One region of the Metabacillus litoralis genome, then DNA from elsewhere that is predicted to be linked to it. Evidence: riboswitches for the same ligand, from Rfam matches in the RefSeq annotation. Region 1 holds a riboswitch; each other region holds the start of a gene.

The links. Region 1 has a riboswitch for cyclic di-GMP ahead of D9842_RS06315 (EAL domain-containing protein). Riboswitches for the same ligand answer to the same signal wherever they lie in the genome.
Region 2: linked by a shared signal. The riboswitch ahead of D9842_RS22090 (methyl-accepting chemotaxis protein) and the one ahead of D9842_RS06315 (EAL domain-containing protein) in region 1 are both predicted to bind cyclic di-GMP.
Region 3: linked by a shared signal. The riboswitch ahead of D9842_RS12190 (anti-repressor SinI family protein) and the one ahead of D9842_RS06315 (EAL domain-containing protein) in region 1 are both predicted to bind cyclic di-GMP.

The regions. Positions count from the first base shown of each region.
Region 1 is NZ_CP033043.1:1,314,183-1,322,427, forward strand. It holds gene D9842_RS06305 (class I SAM-dependent methyltransferase) at 1-365, shown strand, start outside; gene D9842_RS06310 (pentapeptide repeat-containing protein) at 545-1,186, shown strand; gene D9842_RS06315 (EAL domain-containing protein) at 1,240-3,483, opposite strand; cyclic di-GMP riboswitch class I at 3,569-3,651, opposite strand; gene D9842_RS06320 (hypothetical protein) at 3,839-4,849, shown strand; gene D9842_RS06325 (alpha/beta fold hydrolase) at 4,874-5,704, opposite strand; gene D9842_RS06330 (hypothetical protein) at 5,784-6,437, opposite strand; gene D9842_RS06335 (methyl-accepting chemotaxis protein) at 6,946-8,245, opposite strand, start outside.
Region 2 is NZ_CP033043.1:4,512,771-4,521,015, reverse strand. It holds gene D9842_RS22095 (non-ribosomal peptide synthetase) at 1-2,916, opposite strand, end outside; gene D9842_RS22090 (methyl-accepting chemotaxis protein) at 3,052-4,803, opposite strand; cyclic di-GMP riboswitch class I at 5,108-5,197, opposite strand; gene D9842_RS22085 (DUF3237 domain-containing protein) at 5,613-6,077, opposite strand; gene D9842_RS22080 (MFS transporter) at 6,207-6,773, opposite strand; gene D9842_RS22075 (MFS transporter) at 6,728-7,462, opposite strand; gene D9842_RS22070 (amidase family protein) at 7,520-8,245, opposite strand, start outside.
Region 3 is NZ_CP033043.1:2,449,074-2,457,318, forward strand. It holds gene D9842_RS12180 (DEAD/DEAH box helicase) at 1-1,185, shown strand, start outside; gene D9842_RS12185 (YqhG family protein) at 1,211-2,008, shown strand; cyclic di-GMP riboswitch class I at 2,349-2,434, shown strand; gene D9842_RS12190 (anti-repressor SinI family protein) at 2,466-2,612, shown strand; gene D9842_RS12195 (helix-turn-helix domain-containing protein) at 2,713-3,048, shown strand; gene D9842_RS12200 (hypothetical protein) at 3,308-3,517, shown strand; gene D9842_RS12205 (hypothetical protein) at 3,671-4,363, shown strand; gene D9842_RS12210 (PqqD family protein) at 4,363-4,629, shown strand; gene D9842_RS12215 (signal peptidase I) at 4,604-5,095, shown strand; gene D9842_RS12220 (ABC transporter ATP-binding protein) at 5,092-6,900, shown strand; gene D9842_RS12225 (nucleotidyltransferase domain-containing protein) at 6,920-8,023, shown strand.

The DNA of each region.
Region 1 (8,245 bases):
TTTTTAGTCTGTTAGGTGTTTCTTATTATTTAACAAAACAAGAAAATGCTAATTTGATTTCTACATTATTTAGTAAAGTCCCTCAAGGAAGTTCCATCGTTTTTGATTATGGAGATGAACATCTTTTCGAAGAAAAAGGAAAGTTTAATAGAGTTCAAAATATGGTGAAAATGGCATCTGCTAGTGGTGAACAGATGAAATCATCTTTTACTTATGAAGAAATGGAGAAAATGTTAGAACAGTCTGGTTTACTCATTTATGAGCATTTATCACCTGAAACGATACAACAGCAATTTTTTAGTAATCGTTCAGATTATTTGTCTGCGTTTGAGACAATTCATTATATTCATGCTGTAAAAAAATAGAGTTCTTAGTAGAAACCTCCCATACTTTACATGGGAGGTTTCCTCTTTCTATCTCTTAAAAATCGCCTTTGTCCACATTTTTACAAAAAAATAAAGACTTAAAAACTTATCTTCTTTATTTTAAAGTTATAAATAAGGGAAAAAGATAAAAACCATAGTTCAGAGAGGGAATTTTAATAATGAAAATTGAATCACCTAAAATACAAAATCAAGATAGCTTACCATTGAAAAATTTTACTGATATTTTCTATGAAGAAGACTTAGAACTAGAAATGTGTCAAATTAATGATGCTTTATTTGATAATGAAGTACTTCCTAGAGCTCGATTTTATAAGATGCTCTTTAAAAATTGCAAGTTTAACTCTACAGACTTTTCTAAAATTGATATCACAGATGTTATTTTTGAAAACTGTGATTTTTCCAATGCAAAAATGAATTCTTCTTCTATACACAGAGTTGAATTTAAAAATTGTAAGCTACTTGGTGTAGATCTAACTGAATCTAGCTTTGGAAATGTTCACTTTCAAAATAATTTACTTAACTTATCAGGTTTTGGGAATTCAAAACTAGAAAAAGTCATCTTTCAAGATACATCATTAGAAAGCGCCGATTTTTATGAATGCAAATTTAAAAAGGTCGATTTTACAACGTGTAACATAAACAGTGCAAGCTTTGAAAGCACATCTCTCAAAGGAATAGATATTAGTACGTCTTCCTTTGATTCACTCACTGTGTCATTATCTGATCTTCAGGGCTGTAAAGTTTCTTCCTATCAGGCCGTTCAATTTGCGGCAATCTTAGGATTAGTTATTGCGGATTAAGACACTACCTACAACCAAAGCCACATTCGCGATGAATGTGGCTTTGGAAATCGTTATGATATTTTCTCTAAAAATTTCTTTTCAAACTCGATTGAATTCACTGCTTGTGAAAAGAGATAGCCTTGTCCAATTTTACAACCATTTTCAAGTAGAATTCTTACTTGATTTTCCTTCTCTATTCCCTCAGCTACAACATTTAAATTCATGTTGTTTCCCAAATCAATAATGGTTTTGATCATCATCTGTTGGTTATGATCGTCTGGATTTTTAATAAAAGACTTATCAATTTTTATCGTATCGATCGGTAGCTGCTGAAGCACATGTAAGGAGGAGTATCCAGTTCCAAAATCATCTATAGAAATTTTAATTCCTAACTTTCTTAGACGATTTAAAATATGAATACTAACATTTATCTCTTGCATAATGCTTTCTGTAATTTCTAATTCTAAAAATTGTGGCTCTAGCCTTGACTCTTGTAGAGCTTGACTGACAATTTCAACAAAATCTTTATTTTTAAGTTGCCTTACAGAAACATTGATTGAAACACATAAAGATGGATAGCCTTTTTCCTGCCATGCTTTACTCTGCTTACATGCTGTCTTTAGCACCCATTCTCCAATAGAGATAATTTGTCCTGTTTCTTCCGCAATGGGAATAAATTCAACAGGCGAAATTATACCTAATTCAGGGTGATTCCAACGCAGCAACGCTTCCATGCCATTGATCTTATTAGTCTCTAAATCTACCTTTGGCTGATAAGAAAGAGAAAAGTGATTTTTTTCGATAGCACATCGCAGTTCATTTTCTATTTTCATTTTTCTAGTATTTATTTTTTCTAGTTCCGTGTTATAAAATTTAAAGTTGTTTTTCCCATTTTCCTTCGCTAGATACATGGCAGCATCAGCATTTTTAAGAAGGTCCTCACCATTATCTCCATGATCAGGATATCTACTAATCCCTATACTTGGTGTGACGATAATTTCATGTTCATCTATTCGAAATGGCTGCGTAAATTCATTTAATATCCTATGGGCTATCATTGAACATTGTTCTTCTAAACCTTCAGAAACGATGATGACAAACTCGTCTCCGCCTAGTCTATAAATTTGAGCAGAATCATCTAAAGCGTCGCTAAGTCGTTCTGCTGTTTTTATCAAAACGTGATCTCCGCGATAATGTCCTAGTGTATCATTTATTACTTTAAATCGATCAAGGTCTAATAATAAGACAGCCATGCTTTTATTAGTAGCATGATTCAATCTTTCACTTAAATCCTCTTGAAAGCTAGCTCGATTATTTAAACCAGTCAATGGATCATGATAAGCCAAAAATTTATACTCTTCCACAAGCTTTTTATTTTTAGTTAAAACTCTAAGTTGGCGAGCTATAATCAAGTTCATAACAATGACCAAACCTAAACTAAGAAGATTTAGTTTCCATTCATAACTATGTGTAACTAAAACAATCAGAACGATTACACTAAAGTATGGAAAAATTCTTTCTCTAGTATCGAATGGATTCATAATGTGCAATCTTGTTTCGGCCCTATTATTCTTAGCGTAATAGCCTCCAATTCCTATCAATAAGATTGACACCATCCATAGAAAATCCGACAAACCTCCAGGCTGATACGTTTCCATCGTCGCTTGATATGCGTAATAAGAATCAGCTATTACTTGCAAAAAGAACCCAATAATAAGATATAAAAACATATTCTCTTCTTGTTTAACTTGTTGAATTAAATAGTAAAGAATCGTTATAACAAATAATATACTTAAACTTATAATAGGATAGGCAATATTTGTGATAATCATGATAAAAGATTCCGATTTTAAGATATTCGGTCTTATTAAATAATGTGCACTAACGGCTGTAGCTGATATCATAAAAACAACGATATTAAATATGTAGGAGCTAGTTGATGCAATAAGACTAAATTCTCTTACTTTATAAATCAAGGCCGATAAATAGAACATATAAGCTAAAAGCCAAATGAAATAAGAGTTATCAGGAAACAGGGTTGTACTTTCAAACAATTGGTGCTTAAACCATAAAGTATTTGATAGTATTGTCAGAATGACACCGATTCCTAATAAAAGCCAAAAGTATTTACTTTTCTTACTCATACTTTTATAAGCTTTTATGAGCCAAATCAAGCTAAGAATTCCAACAATGATTTGAACGAAAGTAAGTCCTAAAGATTCTAGTAAAGGATCATGTATAAAGATCTTCCAAGTGAAATAAATGAAAGCGGATACAAAAAGTGTGGTTGTAGGTAGTCGACCAATCTTTAGCATAGCAATCCCCCACTTAATTAAAAATAAAAGCTTTATAAAAATAAAAGGCTACTTCCAAATGGAAATAACCTTAAATCGTTATTCCTTTGGAAACTCAGCCACCATAGGTTTCCCCGTAGGTCTGTAGCTTTGCGTCATCATTTTTCAATGATTTTGCCTTTTCAGTGAATTTTTTTTAATTATTTCATTTATTTTATCATGTTTACCTTGTAAAAAATAGTCCTTTTTAACTATGAGAATCGTTTTGTGGAACGTTATGTCGAACATGCATGGAAATGGTTCCAATTTCATAAAGACAGGGCTTTCAAAAATGACTATACTTCTTTTACAACTATTATTTCGAGGTGAACACAGAGTGAAGGTATTTAGAAGCGCAATTGGTTTCATGTTTCTCCTATTTGTAGCGTTTTACCCTATTAATGCAAGTGCAGCAACGTTAAATGAAGCCCAACTTGCTGTGAAGAAAGCAGAAAGCTATGGAGGATCATTAAAATGGCAAATGTCTGTGGAAAGAAACAATGGAATTAGAGACATAGATATGAAGCTTTATAATGATACGAAAACTTATTATCAAAAAGCAGTCACTATTGTTTCTTCCTTAAAGAAAAGCACAGCTAAAACTCAATTAGAAGCTAGATTATCTAGTAATGTGAAACAACAAATTGATAAATCAGCCACTTATATTGATGCTTTAAAAGTTGGACAATCTGTAGAGGCAAAAAGATTAGAGCTTAAAAAACGCAATGATTCTCTTGTCATGAATCATGAGACAGTTATTCTTTATAACAATCTCTCTGCAGAAATCAAAAAGCTAGACCGAGTTGTTTCACGAGTGTATGGAAAGCCAAATCGTGATGCCTTTCGTGAAAAGTTTGTAAATCCAGCAAGATTAGAGCAAAACAGAATTATTTATCCTGTATCTGCCTTTATTGAACTGGAACGGGCAAAACAAGAATTGGCTAAAAATGAAGTGAATGTTGATTATGTTCTAGATCGATTTATTTTGATTGATCGCTTTCTAGAAAAAATCGAACAGGAATCTATTTACTTAAACATTGCGAGTAATCTTCACATCCTAGAAATGGAATTGGCTGACATGAATACCTTTGATGGACCAAGAGTCATTTCTGTTGAGGTGGTTGAAGACGCAGCTAATACGATTCGTGTTCTATTCAAAGGCGGAGAGGCAGATCCTGTAGAAGAGGAATACTATGAAATCGAGATACCATACGAGGTTGGGAAAAACAGTGTTATTGGCTTTGAGCATGGTGGCTATGAGTATTTGGTGAATATCTATTGGAATGAAGGTCAATTTGGCGGTTTATTTGCACATGTTATTGAGCTTGATTCTAGAATAATAGAATAGGTTCTAAGCAAAAAAGAGAAATCCTCATTCGGATATCTCTTTTTTTAGTTTACTAGATAGTAACCAGTCTTTAAATAAACTCTGAACGACCGCTCTTTTTTCAATCGTCATCAAGTGACCCGCCTGATCAAGGACTGAAAAGGAAAGATTAGAAAACATATCCAGAAAAGGAAGATAATCACGATAACCGCAAATAGAATCCTGTTTCCCTAAAATAAAAAGTGTAGGAGTATGTAAATTGTTCATGTCGCTAAACGGGTCATTCTTCAAGTAATACCCCTCTTCCCTCCAATTAGACAAAAGAAACTCGCGATCTGCTAATAAACGACCTGGCTGAATTGTACGGAGAAAGGATTCAATATTTTCCTTTGTTTGATAAACAAGTAAAGTGTTAATAGCACCTCTAACCTCGGGATCTATTGTTTTCAATACATCCTCATCTACTTCTCTTACCACTTTTATTGGTAAGGTTCTTTCTTTTTTATGGATGGCAGGTGCAAGTAAACACAAGCTCTTTACGGAATCTCTTTTTCTACTAAAAATTCCTTGAGCTAAATACCCTCCATAAGAATGACCTACTAACGAAAATGTGTGAACTTTTAACTCAGTCTCTATAAAAGAAAGAATTATATCTAAGAAATCTTGAGTAGACTTTAGACTTTTCCCAATCTTACTTTTCCCGTGAGCTGGAATGTCTATATAAATTCGCTGAAAGCCTTTCATATTGTGAAAAATAGGCTCGATCCAGGCTGTCATGGAGCGATGATCTGTTCCCATAGCATGTAAAATAAGAATAGGATGTCCCTCTCCATACGTTTCATAAAATAATTGACTATCTTTAAAATGAACGATCATCTATCATTCACCCTTTCATTATTGGTTATCTAAGAGCTGGATACTTTATCTAGAAACACAGAAGAATCATATGGATTAACTATAAAATGCGAATGTCCTCTCCCTCTATTAACTTAATATGAATACCCGTTGAGGTTCCCCCACCAATAGGATTCGGCACATCTGTTAGGTCAAGTAACGCTTTTACTTCAATCGTTTCTTCACTATTTCCTTCTATTGTAAATATGTGAGGGCCATTCAAATTCATGAGCGACTCCATTCGTACTTCATCTTCAGGGAAAAAAGAATCTAAAAATTCTATTTCAAATGAAACAGATTCACTGCTGCGATTATGCAAAACGATTGAGCATTCCCCATTTAATAGATCTTCGCTCACATGATCAAATTGACAGGTACCACTTCCATCATACGAAATGGCTGCTATCCCCTTAGCTAAGGTTTCTTGATACATGGTAATCAAAAGTGTTGGTAGAATTGAATAGACCAATATAACGATGATCATCGTTCTTACACGATATTTCTTTAAACCAATACCAAGTAAAATCATTGCCAGAATAAACAAGAAAGATCCAATGATTCCGAGTACAACGTACCCATCTTGGTCTCGAATTGGTAACATCATGAATGAAGCCCGTGCGTCAATTGTTTTATTAGTAGGATATGGAAAATAGAAGCTCATACATATACATAAAATCACAGCTGAACCAATGAGTGCTAGTTTGCTTTTTACCATGCTATCCCTCTTTAAATAAGTTTTCATTTTTATCTTGATAAGTTAAAGCTCAAAGGCAGTCACTACCTTCTGAATGCGCCTGCTCTCTATTGTTAGAGATAGATATGGTTCATTAGAATTCGTCTTACTCAGTTTCATGCAAACCATTCAGTTCGGAATGACGTTTTATCAGGTTGACGAGCTCTTGCTTTTGATTGTGTGATAGTTCATCCATAAGTTTCACGTCATAGTTTTTGACCTTATACTTATTATAATACAGGCTTCTCGTATTACGTAAGTGCTTGTGATAGGATTAGGCAATCATTTGATATGAATAGGGATAGCGTTTTGACTGTTTGAGCATTTGTAACAAAGATCGGTGAATTCACTCTTAGGTTATGAATGAGGAGAAAATAAGCCTTCTTCGATACAGCAAATATTTAGCAGACATAATAATCTATTGCTGTAATGAATGGAAAATAAAAAAACAATCAACTCTATTAGAGTAATGATTGTTTTTTCGGAAAAATCAAATTTTAAATTTACTTATTTCTACTCTTAGGTCATTTGCCATTTCACTTAACAACTGGGCAGAAGAAGTGATTTCTTCATTTGAAGCAGATTGCTCTTCTACAGTAGCTGCAACATTTTGGACACTAGATGAGGCTTGCACTGCAATGTCATCTATTTCTCTGATGCTTTCGGTCGTTGTCTTTGTTCTCTCATCAACCATGACCATAGCTTTAATTGCTGAGTCTGACTTATTTCCTATGTTGTGAACATATTGAACAATGTCTTTAAACGCTTCACCACTCTTATAAACCATGCCTCTTCCATCTTCGACAATGATCGTCCCACTATTTATAGAATCAACAGCCTCAGTGGTTTGAAGTTGTATCTCATTTACCAATTTTCTAATTTCTTCACCGGCTTTAGAGGAACCCTCTGCTAGCTTTCTAACCTCTTCGGCCACTACAGCAAATCCTTTACCTGCATCCCCAGCTCGTGCGGCTTCGATTGAAGCATTTAAAGCTAGTAAGTTTGTTTGATCCGCAATGTTAGTTATTAAGGAAACAATTTGACTGATTTCCTTAGATTTTTCTCCCAAAGTATTCATTTTTTGCGAAGAGGACAGAACTGAATGTTGTATTGTATCCATTTTATTAATCGTTTCATCTATTAACTTTAATCCAGAATCTGCCTTATCGTTTGTTACATTAGCTAAATCGGAAATCGTTTGAATAGAAGCTGCAACATTGTTTAATTCGTCACTAACTAATTTAGAAGATTTAAAGAGTTCGGATGTTTTCGCTGTTTGTAGTTCTGAACCAGATACAATAGCTTGAATGGCATTTGATATTTGCTCAACTGAAGCACTGCTTTGTTCGGTACTAACTTTAAAATCTTCTGAATACGAAGCAACTTTAGCAGATGTATCATTAGTTTTTGTCACTACTTTATGTAAATTACTGATCATTAAATTAAATGATGATGCTAATTGACCGATTTCATCTTTTGAGTTTTCTTCTATAATAATTGTCAAATCCCCATTTGCAGCTAATTTTGTTGCCTCTAGTACTTTTTTAATTCGATTAATAATTAAAAATCTCGTAGCTAATGATATGATGACAGTTGCAACTAAAAGAGTAATAGAGGTGTTGACGAAAACTCCAAAACTACCGTCCACATATTCTTTTAATAAAAGGTTTATATATTGAGAAATTGGCGAACTAATTACTAAACTTACGATTACCACTACGATCATTTTAAGTCTTATACTTACTTTAACATCCATTTTATCGGTGATTTTACTTTTTGTATTTTTCTTG
Region 2 (8,245 bases), 2.0 Mb from region 1:
CATCGCCAACTCTAATCCCTCTTGATTTTTCGGATTATCATTATATAACCAGTCCTCATAGACGTTTAGATCAACTAGCTCAATAGGATAACCAAACGACTTAATACTGCTTAACATGTCTGCATATGACACATTATGAGGATTACAAATATGAAAAACCTTTCCAACAGATTGATCATCTAAAGCTAATGCAACAATTGATTTACTAGCAATATCAACCATCGCAAAATCCATATTTGCATCTACCTTTGGAGCTTTACCTAGTAATATAAAACTCTTAATCATGCGATAGACAGCATTAGAATTAATGTTTGTCTGGAACTTACCTGATTCAAAATGACAAGTTACGTTACCTGGTCGATAGATTGTCACTGGTATGCCTTCATGATAAAACTTTTCTACTAGTTTCTCAGACTTTAATTTACTGTTCGTATAAAGATTTGGAAGATCAGGTGCATCTGAAATATTTTCAGACGTTATGAATTTGTCCCAATATCCCTCTAAAGCCAGTTCTTCCGGAATTCCGATCGTTGAAACATAGTGGAAACGACATCCTTGATCTTTAGCAATTTGCAGTAGATTTTCTGTTCCTACAACATTGGACATTGTAAAAGATTCTTCACTCCCAAAATGGCGTACATCTGCACCACAATGAATAATTGAATCAATTTGTCCCAATTTATTATGATCTTTCACATTTAACCCTAAATTCTCTTTACTAAAATCTCCAACAAGGAGCTTTATTCTCTTATGAATATTCTCATCATCCAGTGATCCCGTTGTAGCATAGTAATTTAATGTTGATTGAACCTTAGACCATCCCTCTTCTTCGCTAGATGCTCTTACTAATACATAGATCACATGTGTAGAAGCATTTAACAAATCTAATAAAATATGAGACCCCAAATACCCTGTAGCTCCAGTTAAAAGAATAGTTGTTTGTTCTTTCAGTTGAACTTGTTTATTTGTAGATAAAGTTATTGGATGCTCAATAAGTTTAATTTTTTTATTAAATTGTAAAGAGTCATTTACGTTCGTTTCATTCGTTTGATTTGTTAAAATATACTGTGATAATGACTCAATAGTAGGATTCGTAAAGAAATCATTTATTTTCAATGATTTATAATCTTTCTTCAGAAGAGTTAACGCACCTAATACCTTAAGGGAATGACCACCTAACTCAAAGAAGTTTTCGTCAACCCCAATATTCATTATCCCTAAGACCTCTTGCCACACTTTCAGGAGCTTAGCTTCTACTTTATTAGAAGGCTTCTTCTTATCCTCATCATATGAAGCTGAATTCTCTAGTGGTAACGTAATTAAATGGTTGCGATTGACTTTAAGTGTAGGAGACAATGGAATAAAAGGCAATTCAATAAAATAAGTAGGAATCATATAGCTTGGTAGACCGTCTGAAATAATATCTATAACTTCTTTCTTTGTAGCACGATGACCTTCTTTTATTGAGTAGTAAGCAACAAGGACTTTATCACCATTTACTTCCTTTGGAACCACTGCCCCCTCCTCAATAAAATCGGCTCTAAACATTCTATTCTCTATTTCTCCTAATTCAATCCGATAGCCTCTTATTTTGACTTGCAGATCAACACGTCCTAAGAACTCAATATCACCAGATGGCAATAATTTCACTCTATCACCAGTGCGATAAACAACTCGATCGGAATAAGGAACTTTAACAAATGCTTTTTCTGTTTTTTCAGGTAAGTTATGATATCCTTCTGAAACAGAAATGGAGTCAATTAACAATTCTCCTTCAACCCCAACTGGATTCAACTCCAAATCATCATTTACAACATAAAACTTATAATTTGAAAAAGGTTTTCCAATCGGTACATTTTCTACTTTACTATCCTTTTCCCCGTCTACTCGATAGTAAGAGGCAGCAGCAGTTGCTTCTGTGGGTCCATATAAATTAACAAGTTGAACATGCTTAAATTTGTTATGAAATAAGCGAACCACTTCACCTGTTAATGCTTCACCTCCAACACCAATCATTTTTAAGGAGTGAGTTTTTTTCGTATCATCTTCATTTGCATAAGTAGAAAACTGTTTTAATGCAGTGACTGGAAAAGCCATAACATGGGTAATTCCATATTTCTGCACAGTTTCAGCAAATGCAGACACATCAACACGTTCCTCTTTTGTTAAGAAATGTAATCTTGCGCCATTATAGATCATTGTGCACACTTCAATAAAAGAGGCATCAAAAGACAACATAAAAAATTGTGCTAATACATCCGATGGAGAAATAGCAAATTCACGTTTCAATGCATAACCAAAATTAACAATGCTTTCATGGCGAATTTTTACTCCTTTTGGCGTACCAGTTGATCCTGAAGTATATATAATATAAGCAAGGTTAGAATTTTCAACAACGACCGTTGGCGCAGTATTCTCTTCTGAAATATCTTCAATAGATAGATAAGGAACGGCTGATTCTATCATTAAATTAGCTAAAATATCTTTTTGTTCTTTAGATGTTAGTACAAGCTTACTCGAGGAATCCTTAATAATATATTGATTACGTTCCTCAGGATTTTCTGGTGTTAATGGCACATACACTGCCCCAGACTTCATAACTCCTAGCATCGCAATAATTGCTTCAATACTTCGATCCATAAAAACCGAAATGTAATCGCCAATTCGAATTCCTTGTGAAATCAGATAATTAGCAACCATATTCGATTTCTCGTCTAAAGCCTTAAACGTAATTGTTCGATCTCGACCATCTGAAACAGCTATATGCTCTGGATACATGGTAGCTGTTTCCACAAAAACATTATGTAAGCCTATATTAGTAGGGAAAAATTGGTCTGTATGATTAATTCCTGACCATAAGTTCTCATCCTCTACTGATAGTACCTTCACAGGCTTTTGTTTGACTAATGTTGTCATCTATAAACACATCCTACTTATTTATTTGAAAATAACCTTAGTTTTTAAAATGATCCCTCTGCAAAGTTTTTAGCACCAAAAACCTATAGAGACTTTTTCCCTATAGGCCTAGTGAATAATAAAGAATTTTAAGTACTATACTTTTAAAGTTGATACAGCTTCTTCAAGAGTATCAATTACCTTTTTCATATCCTGTGCCGAATCAACAATTGTATCAAATGAAACCTTCTGGGCCTTGATACTATCTGTTAATGAAATAACTGTATCGCTATTTTGTGTTGTTAAATCTGTAAACTGTTCAAAAGTAGCTGTAATTTGTTGATTTTCTGCAGACATTTGTTCTGTTGCTGCAGATATTTCATCCATTTGAGCAGACACATTGCGCGCAGAATCAAGAATATCAGCAAAAAGAATTCCTGTCTCTTTTACAAGAGACACACCAGCGTTCGCGTATTTGACCCCATCATTAATTGAAATAACAGCTTCTTCTGTTTCTTGTTGTATATAATCTATCAATGATTTAATTTTTTCTGCAGAACCTTTTGATTGTTCAGCTAGCTTTTTCACTTCATCAGCAACAATTGCAAATCCTTTCCCATGCTCCCCTGCTCTTGCTGCTTCAATGGAAGCATTTAAGGATAAAAGACTTGTTTGCTCAGAAATACTTGTAATCAGACCAACAATCGAATGAATTTCATTAGAACGTTCATTAAGATTTCGAATAAGTTTTTCGGAGTTTTGAGACGATTGATTAATCAATCCCATTTGTTTTCCTACTTGATCAACTGAGTCACTCCCTTTCATTGCAAGACTCTCAGTTTCTTTCGATCCTTCACTAACATTAGAAATATTACGAGCCACTGTCTCTACTCCAGCAGACAATTGTTGTAATGAAGAGGAAATCTCATAAGCAGATCCACTTTGAGATTCAAATCTTCCTGACATTTCTGACACGTCAGTAGTAATACGATCCATTTTTTCACTAGTATTACTTACAGAAGTGAACAATGAGTCATAGTTACTTGACGTATTCTTCGAAGCAGATCCAATCGAATTAATTAAACTTCTTATATTATCAACCATCACATTAAAGCTTACTGCTACCCTACCTATCTCATCATTCGACTCTTTTAATCTCACATCGTAATTACCTGCTGTGACAGATTCGATCCCACTAGCAAGCTCACCGATCGGTTTATATAGTTTTCCTAATAAGAAATATTCCAGCACAGCAATAACTAAAACGACAATTAATAGAATAATTCCTACAGTCATTAAGATATTTCTTTGGCTATCGACAAAGCTTTGTGCATTAAAGTCCATTCCGTAATAAGCATAAACCTCACCATTTTCATCCACATATGGTTTGGCAACTGTAATCCAAGTTCCTAAACCATCTGAGTAAATATCAGAAACCACTATTTCCTTTTCAGCCGTAAGCTTCTTTACTAGCTTGACAATATTATCAGGCTGACCATACATATCCCCAACTGTTAAATCCGCTTCCGCTTTAAGTATGTCTAATAATTCTGTTGGTGAAGCAACTAAACTCGTTTCTGAACCATTTTCCAGCTCGGTACCAAAGATATAACCTTGTGCAACTGAAGGTTGGTAATTTGATAATTGATCAAAATGACTGATCAAACGCTGAGCAGCTTCACTACTCTCATCATCTGTTTCCATTACTTCCATTACATCTTTAGGATCAATATCCTGTGACCACGTTTCAACAGTTTGTTCAGCATCTGTTACAAGATTCTGTAACATAAACTTAGAATTAACAAAGTAACTTACCCCCGTTACTAAAATAGCAACTAAAGTAGTCGTGATGATACTAAATAAAATACTTTTTGTTTTTAATGATATATTAGAATACCATTTCTTCATTGTTGTACACTTCCCTTAACTTATTAATCAAATTCTATTGCGAAATAACAAAAAATTGCTACAAGTATTCTATCGGCTATATCATCAAATTGCTTAACTCTTTTAAAAATAATCTTTGTTAAACTTGGTTGGTGCTTTCACTGAAGGAAATCGTTTTTGCTGACAGTCAGGGAGTCTAATACCATTCACTTCAATCAACAAAGTAGAAAAATCAACATAAAGCTATAAAATAGCCTAAAAATAAAAAGCTACTTCAATAAGAAGTAGCCCAAAAGAATCACACAATCCCCGTAGTAATTGAATGAAATGCAACTGGCTGACTTATACTTATGTCTAGTATTTAGTCCCTATAGTTTTGCGTCCTATTTTTTCAAATAGTTTGCCTATATTAAATTAGATATATAGCCCTAAGTAATATATCATACTTTTCTCATAATTGGTATACGGAAATAATAATACTGAATATTCCGATAAATAAACGAAGGTGTCATAAGTATAGATTTTGGGACACCTTCCGGGTTATGGTATAGATGCTGTAGATGAATCTTCTGAAATGATTATGCATTAAAAGTAAAAAGGAGTGAGCATCAAGCTACACTCCATAAAGAGAACATTCAAGAAGATATTGAATTGTGCGTATCCACTTTAAGCTGTTTTGCTAATCAAACCGAGGTAACTAAAGAGATGTTACATTTCAAAGCAAACAGTGTTACATTAAACTATTAAAACATTACTGTCTAATTGAAGATCTACTAATTTACAACCCTTCTTGAATACATGGATGTATCATCGCCGTTAAATATCTCATTTTACGTTACACGGTAAAAATTAACAGACACGGCACTTAGCATAGATTTATTTTCTAGTGTCATAGGTGTAGCTTCATCTACCATAGGGGTAATCGTACTTACAAACAGTGATTTGCACAGCCAAGTGTATTTGTCATGTGAAACCTCAAACTTTGGGCAAGTTCTAGCATAACCAGTAGGTGGAAGTTCTTGTAAGTTTATGATCCCGTTGTTCATTACGTAGATAAGTGCGTTGTCATCTGTCTTTAGTGTATATTTAGCTTCTACTTCCATTATTCCATCTGCCCTAATTAACTGCCAGTCAGCTCCACCTGGAACAACTATTCCTTTTAGGTTTTTTCCTTCGAAAGTTCCTCCTGTTATCGGTGCTATATTCCGAATACCGGTTGAGACTGGGCCAATCTCTAATTCTTTGCTAATCGTCACATACGCATGAAATACAAATTCTAATCCAATCGATGACAAGATGAATCAACTCCTCCTAGTTAACTATTATGAAATAGACCCTCGCTTTTAATAGAGTACAAGCCGTAGCCCTCTTAGTTCATAAGGACCTTACCCGACAGGCAGTCCTGACCCTTTGCCAAGTGCTTGTTATTTTGTTTCGGCTATTTTTTCAACGGTAACGGTAGATATGCTGGATTTCTTGACTCTTTGATTAGTCTCAATAAGTCCAAAACTTATGATAGCTACGAGGAAAGTCGCTATCGCGGATACAATCATGACGAAAGAGAAACCATGGACGTCAGCTAAAGCACCTGAACCCCCTACAATAAAGGAACCAAAGATTTCGCCCACTCCAATAATAATAGCGACTGAAGTTGCAGTTAGATGTGGTGGTACCGTTTCTTGAGGAATGACATTAAAAAAAATAGGCGTTAGAGTTCCCAACATTCCACCGAATAACATTAAGAGGATAATCCCGAAAGTACTGACCGGGAAAAAGTATAAACCAAGTGGAGCTAATACTCCTAAAAGGGCGAAAATAATCAATGTCTTTTTTCTACCAAAATAATCTGAAAACATTGGTATACCAATCGTTGTAAGGATTCCCAAAAGCCCCATTGCAGACATTATCATTCCCATTCTTTCAATAGACATCTGCCCTACCGAAGTCAAAAATAGTGGTACATATGAATAGAAAATCCAAATACCTCCCATACCAAAAATTGCAATAAGCATGCAGAGAACATATTTCTATATTTGAAAATGTCGGTAAAACTTGTTTTTTGCTTTTGCTCAGTTTGGTGGATTTTGTCAGGACTTATTTCATTAGTAAACAGATATACTAGTAATCCTAAAATTAAACTAGGAATACTTATGATGACAAACGCCCAATGCCAATTAAGCATAGAAATAGTCTGAGTCACAAGAATTGGACCAAGAGCAACAGCGATAACAGCGACTCCCGCATTGACGATGCCTGCATTTCGTCCAAAGCGTCCCGGGGAAGATGCAGAAGCGATCATTAACATAGCCAACGGATAAATTGGTCCTTCACATACACCGACCAAGAATCGTATGATTAACAGAGAATGATACGAGTTTGCAAGCCCTGATAATGCAGAAAATACAGCGGTTGCCAGGATAGCTGCAATTAATAATGGCTTTCTTTTTCCAGTTTTGTCAGAAATCATACCAATTATAGGCCCTGAAATAGCAAATCCGATTGTTTGCCACATATTGATTTGTCCAACTTGCCCAGTTGTTAATTCCAAATCTCCCACCATAGCAGGGATTATATAGGACAATGCTGATCTATCTAAAAATAAGAAACCCCATGCAAAAAAGATAAGAATGACTAGTCGATACTCATAGAGACGTGATGAATTTGACAGTTGATTTTTCATCCTCTACCTTCCTTTCTTTTCTAGCTAACTTATTTTAAAAATACACATTTGCTTTTGTTAAAATTTAGGGTCAATCGGAGTTGCCATGTTTGACCGTGCTTCTATTATCTCCGCAGCATCAAATAAAGTATCTTCACGAAAACGTCTCCCTAAAAGTTGGACACCATTCGGTAATCCACTTGTTACAGAGGTAGGTACTGAAATAGCTGGGAATCCTAATACAGGAACAGACACCATTGGCCACTGGGCATTTAATAAGCGTTTACTCGCAGAAACACTTTCTATATCTTCATCTTGGAGAAATGCTTGCTCCGTTGAACTAGGGAAAAGAATGAGTGGATATTCTTCTAAGAACTGCTGCAACTGGGCAATAAGTGTACCTCGACGAGCATATCCTTGTTTGTATTTTTCAAGACTAGGTTTACCCCATAATTCTTCAGAAACTTTATAGACATACTCTAAATTCACATTAGCTGCTTTGTCCCCAAATTCTCCAATCATTGGTAAAATTCCACGTAAATCCTCTAAGAGAATTAAAAACCATAGTTTATATGCTTCATAGAATAATGGAAGTTCTACTTCTTCCACAATATAACCGGCATCTTTTAAATACGATGCTGCTGCATCTAGTTCTTGGTTTACGAGTGGATCTGGTTTAGCAACTCCTACATCACGTAATAACCCTACTCGAACAGGCCCTTTGAGAGGTTCACCGATCAGAGGTACTTGTGCATATATAGGATCACGAGTGTCAGGAGCTGACATGGCTTCAAGAGCTATTCT
Region 3 (8,245 bases), 1.1 Mb from region 1:
AACTACGACTTAGTCATTATTGATGAAGCTCACAAGCTAAAAAATAATAAAACGAAAAACTATGAATTTGTTCAGAATCTAAAGAAAAAGTATTGCTTACTTTTAACCGCTACTCCCGTTCAAAACAGGGTTGAAGAGATTTTCAATCTTGTTTCACTGTTAAAACCAGGTCACCTTGGTAACGAAGCATACTTTACAGAGGTGTTCTCCGCTAAGGAGCGTTCTCTGGAGGATCATGAACATTTACGTGAATTAATTAACAAAGTAATGATTCGAAACCGTCGTGGAGACACCGGCATTGACTGGCCAAAACGGAATGTTGAAACAGTTCCGATTGAGTTTTCCGAAACCGAGCAAAACCTTTATGACACGATAACAGCTATAAAATCGTCTTCACAATATGCAGCAAATGCATTTTCGATCATGACACTCCAACGTGAAGCGTGCAGCAGTCGTGAAGCCGTTTATATGACTTTGAAAAAAATGTTGGATTTGCCGGAAGAAGAGGAAGCTGCTCTACCAAATGAGGTTATTAAAGATATTATGATGGCGATAGACGGTGTAACACAAAACTCAAAAGCTCTGAAAGTTGTAGAGTTAATCAAAGAAATTGACGATAAAGTTATTATCTTTACTGAATACCGTGCTACTCAGTTTTATTTACAATGGTTTCTACAACAAAACGGTATCAGCTCTGTTCCCTTCCGCGGAGGTTTTAAGCGAGGCAAAAAAGACTGGATGAAAGAACTATTCAAAAACCGTGTTCAAGTACTAATCGCAACCGAAGCCGGTGGTGAAGGGATTAACCTACAATTCTGTCATAATATTATTAACTATGATTTACCATGGAATCCAATGAGGCTGGAACAACGGATCGGACGTATCCACCGCTTAGGACAAGAACATGACGTAAACATCTACAATATGGCAACAAGAAACACTGTTGAAGAACATATCCTGACTCTTTTATATGACAAAATTAACTTATTTGAAAAAGTCATCGGAGATCTTGATGAAATTTTAACTCGACTAGAAATCAAAAACTTTGACGAGCATATTCAAGACATTATGATCAATTCAAAAAGTGATCGGGAAATGAAGATTAAGATGGAAAATTTAACATCCATTCTTGATTATGCCCAACACTCACAAGAACAACGAAAAGCGGCTAGTGGTGACAAATAAATTTTTCTGAAAGGTGGCGAAAAGCATGCAACAAGAGCAAATTCACAGCTATTTAGAAAGCTTCTTCACAGCCAATTCCTGTGACATCATTGAAAAAGGCCAAGGCTACATGACCGTTCAGCTAACCATTGAAATGGACAAGGAATTAATGAACCGCCCTTTCTACTGGCATTACCTTGAAAAAACTAACGGTGTTCCAAACCCGATGAAGCTCACACTGATCACAGACCAAAATCGTGCTCCAAGTGATCTTAAAGGCGAGGTCATGCACTTCGGTGCCCCCCGCCTTCACCAAATTTTTCGTTCGACAACAAATTTAGGTAGCTATATCCGACTTTTTGAGCAGGTCAAAGAACCAGGTGGAAACATCCCACTACACCCTTGGATTGGTGTTAACATTATAGTTTCCTATCAGTGTGACATGAAAAAAGATCAGCTCTATTCGATTGGATTACATTTGGTAAGTGGGACTTTAGTAGAAAACTTTCAAGAAAAACTTGAGAAATTGGAGCTAACACCGAAGATCCCAGACCTTTGTTTTACCATGACACCGTTAATCAAACCCCAAAGTGGACTTAAACGGATTGAGCAGTTTATTATGCAATCTATTCATGAACAAGATCATTCCTGGGCGGATAAAGCACGCGAAAGATGGAATGAGGATTTGAAGCTTTTGGATCATTTTTATGAAGATATGGATGAGAAGCCCGATTGTTATGAGGTGGAAAAGGAAGCGTTGAGGGAGCTTTATGAACCGCAGATCAATATTTCGGTCCAAAATGGAGGGGTTTTTTATTTGACTCCGCAGGGGATATTTAAATAGTATTACGAAATGACAATCGGTACCGATTGTCATTTTTTGTAAAAAAGTAAATTTTGTTCGACAAAAATTCAATTTTAGACACGACTTCTTATATTAATAATATGTAAACAAAAACCCCTTAACATATTATAACCCCCCCTAAACAGACAACAAATCAGGACTAATTACCCGTTTAATATTACAGTAAAATTAAAAAAACCATCAATTAAAGAAATTTTTCCTTATCGACACCATTCTGCACACTTTCTAAAAATTCCCTTTTATAATAAGAATAGTTAATAAGACAGACATTTTTCAAGGACTTTTGCAACGTTAGGTTAGTCATTCAGTGACAATATAATCAGTTCAAAGGCAAACCTATTGAAAAATAGGGACGCAAAGTCACAGATCTTCAGTATTAAAAACTAAGATGGCTGGGCTGCCTGGAATACAGGAGTATTTTAGGAGGATGAGATAGTTGAATAATGAAACGATACACAATCTTATTAAAGACAGACAGCTTGACCACGAATGGGTTGAATTAATTTTAGAAGCATTGGAAATTGGTATTAGTGTAGAAGAAATTAAAGAATTCTTTATTAAGATGGGAAGTCCTGCTGTTTAACTCATTCTTACATAAAATTTTTTTAGAAAACCGTTCTCCATATCAAACAAATCCCTTCTTTATATGTTATAATAGCATTATTAAAGGAAGGTGACTTGACGTGATTGGCCCACGAATTAAAAAATATAGAACCCAAAAAAACCTATCATTATCCGAACTAGCAGAACGAGCAGGAGTTGCAAAATCATATTTAAGTTCGATTGAGCGCAATCTCCAGTCAAATCCTTCTGTTCAGTTTCTGGAAAAGGTGTCATCTGTACTCGGTGTATCGGTAAATACCCTCCTAAATGAACAAAATGAAACGGATCCCGAAGAACTTGACTTAGAATGGACAAAACTTGTTCAAGATGCGATGAAATCCGGTGTGTCTAAAGAACAGTTTAAGGAATTTTTGGAGTTTAACAAGTGGAGACTTCAGAATGATCCTGATAAATGAGGGCATGGTTGGTGGCTTAGGCTGCTGATTGTGCTTTTTTGTTTTTATGTTGTTTGTTATAGTGAACGAAAAATATATCCTTCTTTTCTATAATTCCATCCTTTCTACAGAATATACTTGTCGAAAATTAGGACTTTTCTTTTAGTAATTAGATATATATAATGTTATTGAGAACAACAAAGTGTATAACGAACTATAACAAGCAGATTTCATCACTCTGTTTGTTCTTTATAAAGAATAAACAGGAGGTGAGAAATAAATGACCCTAAAAACAAGTGATAATCGTCCGTTGGTTTTGGACCATCAGGCGATTCGGTTTGAGACTGCTCAGAGTTGGAATCCTGGAAAAGGTAATACGAACCATCCCGGAACAGGAAATGATGGAGTAAACTGGCCAGGAAATAATCCAAATCCTACTCCAGGAGGGGCTGGAGCACCTGGTAAAGGTGCTGAGAATAGACGTAAGTAATATCAATCTTTTCAGGAGGTCTTCTTCTTTGACCTCCTATTTGGGAAATGAGGAAAAGTTAAAATGTATTACTCACATATAAAAATAGCAGAACACAAACTGGTAGTTTCTAGTTATTCAACTAAAATAGTAAACTTAGTTAAGGAAAATTTTATGGATGAAATTAATGAAGATATTAAACCAAATCTCTCAGTCCATATAGATGATGGATACGGGATTCCATTCAATGGGTATGAAGTATCCATTACCAAAACCAAAGAATACATTTCTTTTAAGCGTTCTGACTACATTATCCGCATAGATAATTTATACAGAAACGCAATGATCTGGGTACATGATGAACTTGCTTTAAAACATGCTTTAATGAATTTGTATAGCTCTTTTATCGTCTATCATAATTGGGGAATCCTACTTCATTCTTCTTGTGTTATTGATAACGACAATGCACATATTTTTTCCGGACATTCTGGTGCGGGGAAATCTACAGCTGCAAGACTTTCTTCACCAAGGGAATTATTATCTGATGAGGCATCTATTATTAAAATTTCCCCTGACAGTGTAACTGTCTTCGATTCCCCTTTTAGAAGTGAATTAAATAGTAAATGCATAAATACATCATTTGAGTTAGGGAGTATTCAACTACTACATCAATCTCTAAAGAATAAAAGAGAACAAATACAAAAATCAAACAGCATGCTACATTTAATGGACAAAGTCTTTTATTGGGATGATTCTCCCAAGGAGACTACTAAAATCTTTCATTTGCTCCATTACCTAGTACACCAAGTACCAATCTATGACCTCCATTTTCAAAAAAACAATACCTTTTGGGAGATGATCTCATAATGACACAGTATATCAAAAAAAGTGATTATGAAGCTGTTCAGCTTGATGATCAGTGGATTATATTAAATACAGACCAATTTACAGTAACAAAATTAAATGATTTGGGTGGATATTGCTGGTCTTTACTTGACTCACCTCAAACTGTTGAAAGGATGACGCAATTGATTGAGGAAAAATATATTTTAGATAATAACTCCCTTTCTTCTAGTATACAAGAATTTCTACAAGAGTTAATAGAATATGGATTGGTCCAACATGCAGTTTAATCAAGATACTGTCGAGTTATTACTAATAACTATAAAAAAATACGGTTGGATAGATCTACCCTCGTATGGTACTAGCATGTACCCTTACATAAAAAAAGGAAACATATGTCGATTTGTTCATTTTGATGAAATGAACGTTAAAAAAGGAGACATTTTACTTTATCATACAAACTCTGGTCAATTAATAGCCCATCGATTACTTTCTGTTCTAAAACAAGATAATAATCAGAAACAATTTGTTTTAAAAGGTGATACAAATCTATGTACAGATGAGCCTATTAATCAAAATCAAATAATAGGTAAGCTCATCACAATCCAAACTACAAAAAGTAAGAAATACACAAATAAGTTCCCCTCCATTGCCTGGAGCAAGTTCATATTATCTTTTCCAATTGTTTCAAGGCTACTAAGATACTATCTGTCAGTAGAATATCAATACAAAAATCGTTCGGGAGTCTCTACATGATAACTGATAAACTATCATCTATCTTAAAGGAAATAAATTTAAAAGGAATCAAGAGAACCTTTCAGTTATTAGGTCCATATATCCTTTCTAGCTGGAAATCGTATACTGGACTTATCGTTATTTTATTCGCAGATATTTTTTTAACTATCGGTTTTGCTTGGTTCTTTGGAACAATTACAGATGCAGCAGTATCTGGGGAATTCGATAAAATTAAATCCTTACTGCTTGTTGTATCAATCCTAATTGTTAGCAGCCAAATAGTTACCTTTTTTAATACCTATTTAGAATCCTATGTAACAAGTAAAATAAAAAGAGATCTAAAGGAATATGTCCTAAAACAAATTATGTTGTTACCCACTAGTAAACTGTCAAAAATCCGTACTGGTGAACTAATGACTCATTTTACAAATGACATTAATTGTATTGATGGTGTAATTGGTAGTAACCTTATATACCTTATTCAACTTCCACTAATATCAATAGCTGTGTTTATTTATATGCTCCAAATTAATTGGCAATTATCAGTGCTTAGCCTTTTTATCATCCCCATCGCAATAGTCGCTGGTGGGATTTTTGGTATTCTTATTAGAAATAATAGTCGAACAATTTACAATAAAATAGGTGATATAAATAGTCAGCTCAATGAAACATTTCAAGGAATACCAATTATCCGCTCATTTCTTATTGAACGATTGTTTTTAAGGAAATTTTATGATCAAAACCACTCTTTGTTTGACTTAGAGATGAAAAACGCTAAACTACGTGGGACCTTTTATGTTGTTGGTGGTCTGATTTCGTCTATTACTTACATTATAAGCCTTTGTTTAGGAGCTTTTTTTGTATCTAATGGACAAATCACAGTTGGTTCTCTTCTAACTTTCGTAACCCTAATGCAACATCTAATTAGTCCTCTTACAGGGCTTGCAGGCTTATGGGGAAGCTTTCAAAGCTCAGCATCTGCTGTTGAACGGATCTCAAATGTACTCGATATTCAACCAATAAATAAAGAGCTCCCTACCTATGTTGATTCAGTTAAAATACCTAAAACTATACAGTTTAGTCATATTTCTTTCTCATATGAACAAGAAATGCAGATTTTTAATTCACTAAACTTAACGATCCAAACTGGAAAGGTTATTGCATTTGTAGGTCCTAGTGGTGCAGGAAAAACAACATTATTTCACTTACTTCAAGGATTTTATCAGCCACAATCCGGGCAAATTTTAATGGATAACACTCCCATAGATCAACTATCTTCCTCTCACCTCAGAAGTACTTTTGCTCATGTCGCACAAGATACTTTTTTATTTAGCGGCACTATTAAAGATAACCTATTACTCGCTCGACCAAACATTAGCGAATTAGAAATGATCAATGCTGCGATAGCTGCTAATATCCATGACTTCATTATGTCACTACCCGAACAATACAACACTGAAATTGGTGAACGTGGAGTAAGACTTTCCGGAGGACAAAAACAAAGAATTTCTATTGCCAGGGCAATATTAAAGGATGCTCCAATTCTATTACTTGATGAAGCTACATCTGCTTTGGATAGCGAGTCAGAGTTTAAGGTGAAAGAAGCATTGGAAAGATTGATGAAGAAAAAAACGACTTTAGTCATTGCCCATCGTTTATCAACAATACAACATGCTGATGTAATTGTTGTTCTTGATAACGGTGAAATCGTTCAACTTGGTACACATGAAGAGTTAATGCTGCAACCTGGCTTATACAGAAGACTAACAGAGACTCAATCTTTAGCACAGGAAATATATAAAGAGAACAGCGCTATATCTATATGACAGAAGGAGGTGCATAAATGTGATTAAAAAATTTATTGAAGATCTTTATTATGAATCTTCTCTCCCACTCAATTATAGTAATAAGGAATATAAAGAACTAAAAGCAGATATAATCCATTTCAATCTAGAACCCACATTTCTTTCAATGTTAAAACATAATAATATAATAGATACGATACCAATAAATCTCAAAGACATGCTGCTTAAAAAGTACAATCAACAGTTCATCCAAAATTTACTCATTAAGAACCAAACCCAAATGATACTGTCCGCATTTGAAGAAAACAATATTTTTGTGATCCCACTTAAAGGTCCTTTCTTCTCTGAAAAATACTTTAATGACTTTGCTGCAAGATCATCATCAGATATTGATATCCTTATTAAGGAAGATCAAATTGATGAAACGATAGCGTGTATAAAAAAACTGGGATTCATTGTTGAGGAAAATAATGATGAAGAGCATTTCCATCGTACATTCAGTAAAACACTTCCAGGATCAACTATTCCACTGTTAATAGAAATTCATTGGAATATAGTAAGAGAAAACACCTCGGCCCTATCTATTGATGAGTTATGGAACCAGTCTATACCAATAGAAAATTATCAATTTGTATTAGAACTATCTACAATTCATGCATTTTACTTCATCATTTTACATGCTTGGCGTCATAACTTAGACTCACTAAAGCATTTTCTAGACATCATTCAAATGATTAAAATTCATGGTAATGATTTAAATTACGAATCACTTTTTAAAATAGCCAAAAAACATAAAACACTCAAACGAGTTATACGAACACTATCAATCGTATATCAGCAGTTCCCCTTTCTAAATAATATATTGAAGCTGCCAATTACAAAACAATATGGATCATTATGGCAATACGAATGGATTCGGGAAGGGAAAATAGATAAAAAGAAGATATATTTAGATTTTATAGACTATCAGTTTAGAAGTTATGATACCTTTTCACATCGACTCATTGCGTTGCTTGAGTGGCTTTTTCCTTCTAAATTTGGATTGGAAGGAGAACTGAAGGGTAATAAAATGAGTTATTTGAGATTATTTAAACAAAGAGGGAAAGGAATACTTTCGTCTATATCAATAAAAAGTAAAATTTAAAGGAAAGGATTAAACATGATAGTCATGTTGACCTTTCCTTTTTATGTAATTTTGTCTGACCTACATATAATATCCTAAAATAATTCGATTTTCTAAATTTTATAAGAAACCTTGGACCTTGACATTTCTTTAAAATCATAGTGCATTTGATTGTTATTAAAAAAGGATAATTCTGGTTTATTACTTGCAATAATTGCTTTCATTTTGGTTAAGTCAGAATTA